3 linked regions of the Myxococcus xanthus genome follow. The protein of the gene in region 1 interacts with the protein of each later gene in a pairwise test. Links are inferred from orthologs where the notes say so. Each region holds a gene or a part of one and is shown in the gene's direction. Other genes may lie near its edges. The genes, in order: dnaN, dnaE and rpe.

Region 1 (3,137 bases):
GCCGGGCCGCGACGCGCGCTTCAGCTTCGCGGCGGGCGTGGGCGGCCACATGACGCTGTCCCAGCGGCTCTGGGTGGACCTGGACGTGACGGGCGGCGCCGTCCAGCCGGTGCGCAACCCGCTGGAGGGCGACGGTGGCAACGTGCTGGGGCAGGTCCGGTTGATGCTGGGCTTCCAACTCATGCCCCGCCTGGCCGTGTTCGCCGGGCCCACCTACAACGCGTGGTTCTCCTGGGGCGCGTCGGACTTCGACTCCATCACCCGGCTGTCCTTCCGGGAGCGCAACCCGGAGCCGGATCAACGCCTCCAGCACTGGCCCGGCATCCAGGTGGGCCTCCACATCTGAGGCCCGCCCGGAAGGGTGTTTTCAGTTCTCCACCTTGCTGGCGCGCAGGACGGTGGCCGCGCCCGCGGGGCCCGCGTTGGGTCGCGTCTCCAACGTGCCCTGAATCTTGAGCCCGGTGCCGTCCAGCGTCTTGCGGATCAAGGCACCCGTCTGCTCGTCCGAGCCCTTCGTCACCGCGGACAGCTCCAGTTCGTGCACGGGGATGGGCTCCGCGTCTGGCTTGTCCACCGGGAAGGCGTTGTAGGTGGGGCAGGGCGGGGCGAAGCAGCGCACGCCACTGTCCTTGACGATGTAGACGGCGCTCTCACCCTGCTTGGGCTGGGAATCATTGCTGGGCGGTGGGGTCATGGTGGGCGTTCCGTTCTCGCTGGAGGGGGTTCCATTCTCGCTCGCCGGTGGCGAGGACGTCGCGGCGGGCGGCTTGCTACATCCGGAGACGAAGCCAAGGACAAGGGCGGCGAGCACCAGCGAGCGGCGGTTCATGACGGGCTCCAGGGGAGGAAAGAGGCGCCAGTGTGCTCCGGCTCGCCGCCAGGGGCCAGTCTGTCTCGCGAATTGGTGACTGGCGGTCAGTTGCAGGTGGACATTGCTGCTCCCACGTCGCTCAGGGTTCGTTGACGGACTGGAGTGCAGGGGCTACATCCGGCCTCGTAGATCGGCCTTCGCGGCCGAGACCCGTAAGGACGCCCTCCGATGGAATTCCGCATCGCCGCCGACGAGCTGAAGAAGGCCCTCTACCGCGCCCAGGGCATCGTGGAGCGCAAGACGACGATGCCCATCCTGGCGAACGTGCTCGTCACCGCGAACAAGGGCGGCATCACCGTCACCGCGTTTGACCTGGACATCGGCGTCGTGTCCGAGCACCCGGCCGAGGTCATCAAGACGGGCGCCGTCACGCTGAGCGCCAAGTACGTCTTCGACATCGTCCAGAACCTCCCGGACGCGCAGGTCACGCTGAAGAAGCTGGCCAACAACTACGTGGACATCTCCAGCGGCTCGGCCCACTTCAAGATCGTGGGCATGGCGGCCGAGGAGTACCCCAAGCTGCCGAAGGAAGAGAGCGCGCCCCTGGTGCAGGTGGGGGGCAACACGCTGCTGGAGATGATCAAGAAGACGCAGTTCGCCATCTCCAGCGACGAGACGCGCTACATCCTCAACGGCGTCTTCTTCGAGCCCCAGTCCACCGGCAAGGTCCGCATGGTGGCCACCGACGGTCACCGGCTGGCGCTGGTGGAGCGCGAGCTGCCGGGCGACTTCAAGCTCAAGAGCGGCGTCATCATCCCCCGCAAGGGCCTGATGGAGCTCAAGCGCCTGCTGGATGAGGCGCCGGACGCGGAGTGCCACCTGGGCTTCGCGGAGAACTCGGCGCTGTTCAAGAAGCCGGGCCTCACCATGGTGATGCGCCTCATCGACGGCCAGTTCCCGGAGTACCAGCGCGTCATCCCCAAGGAAGGGGAGAAGGTCGTCCTGGTGCCCAAGGTGCGCCTGCTGGAGAGCCTCAAGCGCATCGCCCTGCTGTCGGCGGACAAGAGCAACGCGGTCCGCATCGGCCTGGAGGAGAACCAGCTCATCATCACGGCGAGCAACCCGGACCTGGGCGAGGCCAAGGACGTGCTGGAGCTGGCCTACCGCGGCAACGGCATCACCATCGGCTTCAACGCGCGCTACCTGATGGATGTGCTCGCCGTGACGGAGACGGACGAGGTCTCCTTCGAGCTGGGTGACGAGCACAGCCCGGGCGTGCTCCATGCCCCCGGCGACCGGAGCTTCACCGCCGTCGTCATGCCCATGCGCGTGTGAGTCGGGTGGGCTCCCTTGAGAGGGCCCGCACCGTTCACTCGTGACGCGTCGGGCCCCTGGGGGGCCTGACACCCGGCCGGTGCCTTCCTATGGTGATGGCATGGCCACGCACCCGGACAACCTGCGCGCCCGGCTGGAGGACCGCGCGGACCTCCTGGAGGCCACGCGTCTTCGCTATCGCGCCCTGCGCGGCATGCTGGCGGCCTTCTTCTGGAAGGAGCGGGTGCGCTCGCAGTTTGAGCTGCTGCTGGAGGTGGCGCGCACGCAGCCGGAGGTGGACGCCACCCTGGCCGCGCTGAAGCGCCGCGCCGCCGCGGAAGGGTGGCCGGCGAGCGCCGCGCCCATGAAGCTGATGCGCGAGGTGGAGCGCCTGCGGGAGGACGTGCGGCGCGTGGCCTTCAAGCGGCTGCCCGTGGAGGGCCGGCCCGCGACGCTGGGCGAGGCGCTGCTGAAGTTGGAAGAGACGGTGCTGGAGGCGGGGCCGCTCCTGGGGCGGCACATCTGGGCACGGGCGGTGGAACTGTTGCCGCGCAACCTGCCGGAGCTGCGCGCCGCGTGCGCCGCCGCGGAGGTGTTCGAGCACGTCTTCAAGCGTCCCGCGCCGGAAGGCGTGCTGCCCTTCACGGTGGAGGAGGCGGAGGCGCTTCAGCGGGCGCTGCCGCTGGCGGAGACGGCGCTGGCGGCGCTGTGGCAGCGGCTTGAGCACTTCGACACGCGGGGGCAGGTGAAGGGCTTCCTGCTGGCCCGGGCGTCGCGCGCGCCGCAGCGGGTGCCTCGCAGCGGGCCGGAGCTGCTGCTGCACGTGGCCTTCTGGCGGGGCGTGGCTTGGGCGCGGCTGCGCGCCTTGTTGGAGGAGCGGCTGGCCCCGGTGGTGCCCGCGGACGCCGAGGTGCCGGCGCTGCTGGCGTGGCTGGCCGCGCGCGAGGGGCGTTCCGAGTGTGGCGCGGAGCCGCGGCTGGGCGGGCCGGGGCTGTTCGCGCCCGAGGCGCCT
Region 2 (4,265 bases), 7.0 Mb from region 1 along the record:
CTCAGCGCGAAGCCGCTGAGCAGCGCGACGGCGAGCATCGCGGAACCGACCACGGCGAACCTCTTCATCATGGCTCTCTCCTGGGTGGAGCGCGGACGGCTCCACGTGAAGTCGCCACCACTCGCGGCGACGGTGGGCAATGTGCCGGCCCGCCGTTGCTGGGATTTGTACGAGGCGTGAAGAAGTATGAAGCCGCCCGTACGCTCACCGGGCCAGGGGCCACGTCCCGGCGCCCGAGGCTTGGACGCATCGTGACTTCCACGGAGACGGGCGGTGGGAAGGGCGGGCCGTTAGCCTTCCGTCCAGGGCTTCCGCTCGTGGCGGAACGCCGCAAGAGGCCGATTTTCCGGCCTCGCCCGCGCTTCTCCGCCAGGGGCAACACTGGACTGGCGAGCAGGGGAGCACGGCCCTAGTGTTCGGCGGCACCCCGGCCTCCAGGAGCGGAACGCGCTTATGTCCTTTACCCACCTCCACCTGCACACCCTCTACTCGCTCCTCGATGGGGCGATCCGGATGAAGGACCTCATCAAGACGGTGAAGGAGAAGGGGATGAGCAGCGTTGCCGTGACGGACCACGGCAACATGTTCGGCGCCATCGACTTCTACAAGAAGGCGAAGGACGCCGGCATCAAGCCGATTCTGGGCATGGAGGCCTACGTCGCCGGACCGAAGGGGCGTGAGGACCGCTCCGAGAAGGTCTCCCACCACCTCATCCTGGTGGCGAAGAACGCGGAGGGCTACGCCAACCTGCGCTACCTCTCCTCCACCGCGTACATGCACGGGTTCTACTACCACCCGCGCATCGACAAGAAGGTGCTCGCCGAGCACAGCAAGGGCCTGTTCGCGCTCACCGCGTGCCTGGGTGGTGAAGTCACCAGCGCGTGCTTCCGCGGCGACATGGACCACGCCCGGCGCGCGGCGCAGGAGTACAAGGACATCTTCGACCCGGGGCACTTCTTCCTGGAGGTGCAGTCCAACGGGATGCCGGAGCAGGACAAGGCGAACGAGAACCTCAAGCAGCTCTCGCGCGACCTGGACATCCCGCTGTGCGCCACCGCGGACGCGCACTACATCAAGCGCGAGGACGCGCGCGCCCACGAACTGCTCATGTGCATCGCAAGCGGCAAGACGCTGGCGGATGGCAAGCGCATGAAGCACTCCACGGACAAGCTCTACGTCACCAGTCCCACGGAGATGCTGGAGTTCTTCAAGGACACGCCCGAGGCGGTCCACAACACCCAGCGCATCGCCGAGCAGTGCAACCTGGAGCTCAAGCTGGGCAAGCCCATGCTGCCCACCTTCAAGGTGCCCGACAGCCACACGCCGGACAGCTACATGGCGGAGCTGGCGTATGAGGGCCTGCGCGAGCGCTTCAAGGAGCTGGCGGCCACTGTCACCTATCCCATCGACCGCGAGCAGTACCAGGCGCGGCTGGCGCTGGAGATTGGCGTCATCCAGAAGATGGGGTTCTGCGGCTACTTCCTCATCGTCCAGGACTTCATCAACTGGGCGAAGAAGATGAACATCCCCGTGGGCCCCGGCCGTGGCTCCGGCGCCGGCAGCCTCGTCGCCTACGCGCTGCGCATCACCGACGTGGACCCCATCCCGTACAACCTCCTGTTCGAGCGCTTCCTCAACCCGGAACGCGTGTCGATGCCCGACTTCGATATCGACTTCTGCCAGGACCGCCGGGACGAGGTCATCCAGTACGTCGGCCGCAAGTACGGCGAGATGAACGTGGGGCAGATCATCACCTTCGGCTCGCTGAAGGCGAAGAGCGTGCTGCGCGACGTGTGCCGCGTGTTCGCGCTGCCCTTCAGCGAAGGTGACCGCATCGCGAAGCTGGTCCCGGAGGTGCTCAACATCACCTTGAAGGAGGCCATCGAGATGGAGCCTCGCCTCAAGGAGATGATGGAGACGCCCTCCAACATCGGTGAGGTGGAAGGCAAGCCCGTCACCACGAAGGACGTGCTCGAAATCGCGCTCGCGCTGGAGGGCCTGCACCGCCAGCCCGGCATGCACGCCGCGGGTGTGGTGATTGCCGACAAGCCGCTGTGGGAGTTCGTGCCCGTCTACCAGCCGCCGGGTGAGAAGACGCTCATCACCCAGTTCGCCAAGGACGAGGTGGAAGCGGCCGGCCTGGTGAAGTTCGACTTCCTCGGTCTGAAGACGCTCACGGTGATTCAGCACGCGCTGGACCTGGTGAAGCGCAACCACGACAAGGACATCCCGCGGCACGAGATCCCGCTCAACGACGAGAAGACCTGGGAGCTGATGGCCAAGGGCGACACGGCCGGCGTCTTCCAGATGGAGTCCAGCGGCTTCACGGAAATGGTCGTGAAGCTCAAGCCGAACTGCTTCGAAGACGTCATCGCCGCCGGCGCGCTCTACCGCCCGGGTCCGCTGGACTCCGGCATGGTGGACGTCTTCATCAACCGCAAGCACGGCCGGGAGAAGGTGTCGTACCCGCACCCCGCGCTGGAGCCGGTGCTCAAGGACACCTACGGCGTCATCGTGTACCAGGAGCAGGTGATGCAGATTTCGCAGGTCCTGGGTGGCTACACCCTGGGCCGCGCGGACCTGCTTCGCCGCGCCATGGGCAAGAAGAAGGCCGAGGTCATGCAGGCCGAACGGGCCGGCTTCCTCGAGGGCTGCGCGAAGAACAACGTCGACCTCAAGGTCGCCGGTGAAATCTTCGACCTGATGGAGAAGTTCGCCGAGTACGGCTTCAACAAGAGCCACTCGGCGGCCTACGGCCTGGTCACCATCCACACGGCCTGGCTGAAGGCGCACTTCCCCTGCGAGTTCATGGCGGCCCTTCTCTCCAGTGAGAAGGACAACACGGACAAGGTGGTGAAGCACATCGGCGAGGCGCGCGAGTCGGGCCTCGAGGTGCTGCCGCCGGACGTGAATCAGTCCGACATGGAATTCGGCGCGGTGAGCGGGAAGATTCGCTTCGGCCTGGGCGCCATCAAGGGCGTGGGCGAGGGCGCCATCGAGTCCATCCTGGAGGCGCGCAAGGACGGCCCCTTCAAGAGCCTGTTCGACTTCTGCGAGCGCGTGGACAGCCGCAAGGTGAACCGGAAGGTGATGGAAGCGCTGGTGAAGGCGGGCTCCTTCGACTTCGAGAAGCGCTCACGCCGGCAGATTTTCGACACCATCGAGAAGGCGATGAACCGCGGCTCGGCCAGCCAGAAGGACAAGGCGGCCGGGCAGAGCTCGCTGTTCGGCATGTTGGCCGGCCCGTCCACGGATGGCGGTGGCGGCGGGCTGAAGGACGACTACGTCGAGGTGGAGGACTGGTCGGAGAAGGAGCGGCTGTCGCTGGAGAAGGAGGCCATTGGCTTCTACGTGTCCGGCCATCCGCTGCACCAGTACGACAAGGAGCTGAAGCGCTACGCGCGGCCGATTACGGCGGTGCAGCGCGCGCGCAAGGACGACAAGCTCACGGTGGCGGGCATCGTCACGGTGCTGCGCGAGCGGCCCACGAAGACGGGCAAGCGCATGGCGTGGGTGACGATTGAGGACTTGTCCGGCTCCATCGAGCTGGTGTGCTTCCCGGGCAAGGACGGCACGCGCAACGTGATGGGCCGGGACGGCAAGTGGGCGAAGCAGGGGCCCAAGCCGGGGTTCGAGAACTGGGAGCACCTGCTCAAGTCGGACGACCCCATCCTGGTGTCCGGCACGGTGCAGATCAGCCAGCGTGACGAGGACTCGCCGACGCCGGAGCTCATCGTCGACGACATCCAGAGCCTCAAGGCGGTGCGTGAGAAGCGCACCAAGCGCCTGGAGTTGCGCGTGCCGGCGGACCTGCTCACGGAGGAGCGGGTGGCGAAGCTGCACGAACTGGCGAAGAAGTACGCCGGCGCCACGCCCGTGGCGGTGAGTGTGCTCTTCAAGGGCGAGGGCGAGGCGCTCATCGGCAACACGTCCATCAAGGTGCAGGTGAATGACGACCTGCTGCTCGCGGTGGACCGCCTGTTCGGCATGCGGGTGGTGGAGTTCGGCTGACGTCTTGAATCGGAGGCCTGAATGGACGGGACCTACAAGTCGCTGCGCATCGAGAAGAACGAAGGCGTCGCCGAGCTGGTGCTGACCGGCCCCGGCAAGGGCAACGCCATGGGGCCCGACTTCTGGCGGGAAATGCCCGAGGCCATCCGCGCGCTGGATGCGGATGACTCCGTCCGCGTCGTGCTGGTTCGCGGCGAGGGCAAGCACTTCACCTTCGGCCTGGACCTCATGGGGATGATGGAATCCCTGGGGCC
Region 3 (2,901 bases), 7.6 Mb from region 1 along the record:
CTCTGCAGCTGCAAGTCCTTCCGGGCGAGCTGGAAGCGGGCGCGCAGGCCTTCGAGCTCATGGGGGTAGAGCTTCTCCGCCTTCACGAGCACGGGCTCGCGCACGCCCACCTTGCCGAAGTCGTGGAGCAGCGAGGCGTAGCGCAGCTCCTGAATCTCCCCGGCGGAGAAGCGCGTGTGGGCGTAGGGGCCGGTGGACAGGTGTTCGAGCACCTGGGCCAGGGCCACGGTGAGGTCGGCCACGCGCCCGGAGTGACCGGCGGTGGTCGGGTCTCTGGATTCAATGGCGACGACGGAGGCGGAGACGAAGCCCTCGAAGAGGCGGTTGATGTCCTCGTGGAGGAGGGCGTTCTCGATGGCGCCCGCGGCCTGGGCGCCCAGGGCGAGCAGCAGCTCCTCGTCCTCGGCGTTGAAGCTGGCGCCGTCCAGCTTGTTGAGGGCCTGGATGACGCCCGTCACCTCGCCGCCGGCGTCACGCATGGGGACGCAGAGGATGGTCTTCGTCTGGTAGCCGCTGGAGACGTCGAACGAGCGGTTGAAGCGGGCGTCGGCGTAGGCGTCGGGGATGTTGATGACGGCGCCCGTCTGGGCCACCTGTCCGGCGACGCCGCTGCCCACCGGGAGGCGGATTTCGCTCTTGGAGCCCTGGGCCACCTTGCTCCACAGCTCGCTGCGCTCGCGGTCCAGGATGAAGAGCGAGCAGCGGTCCGCCTCCACCACCTTGGTGGCCTCGAAGAGGATGAGCGGCAGGAGCAGGTCGAGGTCGCGCTCGGCGCTCATCGCCTTCGCGACATCCAGGATGGACGTGAGCTTCGCCAGGCGGCGGTTCAGCTCGGGCTGTGGGGCGGGTTGAGCGAGCACCAGGCGGCTCCGTGAGAAGCGGCCAGCGGCCGCGAAGGGCTACAAAGTTCTAGCACGGGTAGACAGCACGCTGCCTTGGGGGACCCACCTGGCAGGTCCCTGGCTGTCTGGTGGACGTCGTCGCGTTGCGTTCGGCCTTAGCCAGCGCGCGGGTTGCGGTTATGAAGCGCGGCATGAGCCGCCGCCCCGTTCGCATCTCTCCTTCGCTTTTGTCCTGTGACTTCGGCCGCTTGGCCGAAGAGGTCCGCGCCATCGAAGCCGCCGGTGCGGATTGGATTCACGTGGATGTCATGGATGGCCGCTTTGTGCCGAACATCACGATTGGACCCGTGGTGGTGGAGGCCATCAAGCGGGTGGCGACGAAGCCGTTGGACGTGCACCTGATGATTGTGGAGCCGGAGCGCTACGTGGAGGCCTTCGTGAAGGCGGGGGCGGACGTGTTGACGGTGCACGTGGAGGCCAGTCCGCACCTGCACCGGACGCTTCAGCAGATTCGCAATGCGGGGGCGAAGCCGGCGGTGGTGTTGAACCCGGGCACGCCGCTGTCGGCCATCGAGGAGGTGCTGGGCGACGTGGACATGGTGCTGCTGATGAGCGTGAACCCGGGCTTCGGCGGGCAGAGCTTCATCGAGTCCACAGTGGAGAGGGTGCGCCGGCTGCGCGGGATGTTGGATGCGCGCGGGCTGAAGGACGTGGACATCGAGGTGGACGGCGGCATCAACGCCACCACGGCGAAGCGGGTGGTGGAGGCCGGGGCCACGGTGCTGGTGGCGGGCAGCTACGTCTTCGGCTCGAAGGACTACGCGGAGGCCATCCGCTCGCTGCGCCCGTGAGGCCGGCTGACTTCAGGTGCGAGGGCGCGCCACGGAGGAGGCGAGCCGGGCGACGCGGGTCATGAAGGTGGGGTCGAAGGGCTTCACCTCGTAATCGTCGGCGCCGAGCTCGAAGCAGACGTGGCGGGTGAACTGGTCCTCGACGGCGCTGAGGATGATGACCTTGCAGTCGCGGGTGTTGGGGTCCTGCTTGAGCTGGGCGAGCAGGTCCCGGCCGTCCTGGTGCTGGTTGATGTCCAGGATGATGACGGCCGGCCGGTGTTCGCGGGCGAGCTCCAGGACGCGCTCGGACGTGGTGTCCGAGATGCAGTTCAGCCCGGACCGTTTCCCCTCGCGGGCGAGGGCGGAGACGATGAGGGGCTCGTCATCGGAGATGAGGACGACGGGGGGCGGCGTCATGGCATCGCGGTGCAACAATGCAGGCTGCCTCGTGAGTGTAGCAGGAGGGGAAACTGTCCGGGAGTACAGGAAATTCGTGGTCTTGGGAAGCGGAGTCGGGGGGCACCCGGGCATCGCCCGGCTGCCAGCTCCCTCTGGGCGGGGAGGGGCGGAAGAAAAGGTGATCCGAGGACGTTGACTCGGCTGGGCGGCTCGGGTACTACCGCCGCCACTTCGCCGGTCCCGAGAAGGACCGTCCGGCGAAGCGACATATCGGGGAGTGGCTCAGCCTGGTAGAGCACTTGGTTCGGGACCAAGGGGTCGCAGGTTCAAATCCTGTCTCCCCGACCACGTCATGAAGCGGGCTGGAGATCGCAAGGTCTCCAGCCCGTTTCATTTTGGGCTTCCTGTCTCGGCCCCGCCAGCATCCGGGTGGCCGCTGACTTGGCCGCCGGGCTCAGGTGCATGTACCGCTGGGGGGTGGAGAGGTTCTGGTGCCCGGCCACCTTCGCCGTCACCTTGACCAGCCGCTCGTCCTCATGCGGCTCGTAGAACGGCCCCTTCAACAGCTCGACGGTGGCCGGCATCTGCTCGATGACGCCCCATTTGAGCGCCGTCTTGAAGACCGTGTTGAGCGCCACCAGCACGTTGTTGACCGTCTTCGGTCTGCGGGTCCACCAACTCCGCATTCAGCTTGGCCACCTCGGTTTCCCGGCAGTGGGTCTCCACACGCCCGGGTACGCGCGCCCAGTGGCATCGTTGCGGTTCCCGTAGCCACGGTGCCACATCCAGATGGCCGCACCCTCGCTTCCGAAGCTGCGCGGTGGCAG

What was found.
Region 2: the proteins of dnaN (region 1) and dnaE interact in binary tests that used the Escherichia coli proteins (3 or more experiments, as listed by UniProt). The link is inferred for Myxococcus xanthus from one-to-one orthologs.
Region 3: the proteins of dnaN (region 1) and rpe interact in binary tests that used the Escherichia coli proteins (3 or more experiments, as listed by UniProt). The link is inferred for Myxococcus xanthus from one-to-one orthologs.

The regions. Positions count from the first base shown.
Region 1 is NZ_CP017174.1:279,894-283,030, forward strand. What follows is about bases 102-3,092. They hold dnaN (DNA polymerase III subunit beta), read left to right. Parts: upstream 102-1,039; coding sequence 1,040-2,146; downstream 2,147-3,092. Other genes in these bases: BHS09_RS01145 (peptidase), read left to right, coding at 102-346; BHS09_RS01150 (DUF6748 domain-containing protein), read right to left, coding at 368-829; BHS09_RS01160 (hypothetical protein), read left to right, coding at 2,247-3,092. Also shown: more of BHS09_RS01145, read left to right, coding at 1-101; more of BHS09_RS01160, read left to right, coding at 3,093-3,137. UniProt on the Escherichia coli protein: Confers DNA tethering and processivity to DNA polymerases and other proteins. Acts as a clamp, forming a ring around DNA (a reaction catalyzed by the clamp-loading complex) which diffuses in an ATP-independent manner freely and bidirectionally along dsDNA.
Region 2 is NZ_CP017174.1:7,310,213-7,314,477, reverse strand. What follows is about bases 93-4,211. They hold dnaE (DNA polymerase III subunit alpha), read left to right. Parts: upstream 93-453; coding sequence 454-4,011; downstream 4,012-4,211. Other genes in these bases: BHS09_RS29975 (crotonase/enoyl-CoA hydratase family protein), read left to right, coding at 4,033-4,211. Also shown: BHS09_RS29985 (Spy/CpxP family protein refolding chaperone), read right to left, coding at 1-71; more of BHS09_RS29975, read left to right, coding at 4,212-4,265. UniProt on the Escherichia coli protein: DNA polymerase III is a complex, multichain enzyme responsible for most of the replicative synthesis in bacteria. This DNA polymerase also exhibits 3' to 5' exonuclease activity. The alpha chain is the DNA polymerase catalytic subunit.
Region 3 is NZ_CP017174.1:7,909,069-7,911,969, reverse strand. The notes cover bases 109-2,863. They hold rpe (ribulose-phosphate 3-epimerase), read left to right. Parts: upstream 109-1,033; coding sequence 1,034-1,693; downstream 1,694-2,863. Other genes in these bases: BHS09_RS32465 (hypothetical protein), read right to left, coding at 2,425-2,760; BHS09_RS32475 (response regulator), read right to left, coding at 1,706-2,092; BHS09_RS32485 (GAF and HD-GYP domain-containing protein), read right to left, coding at 109-860. Also shown: more of BHS09_RS32485, read right to left, coding at 1-108. UniProt on the Escherichia coli protein: Catalyzes the reversible epimerization of D-ribulose 5-phosphate to D-xylulose 5-phosphate.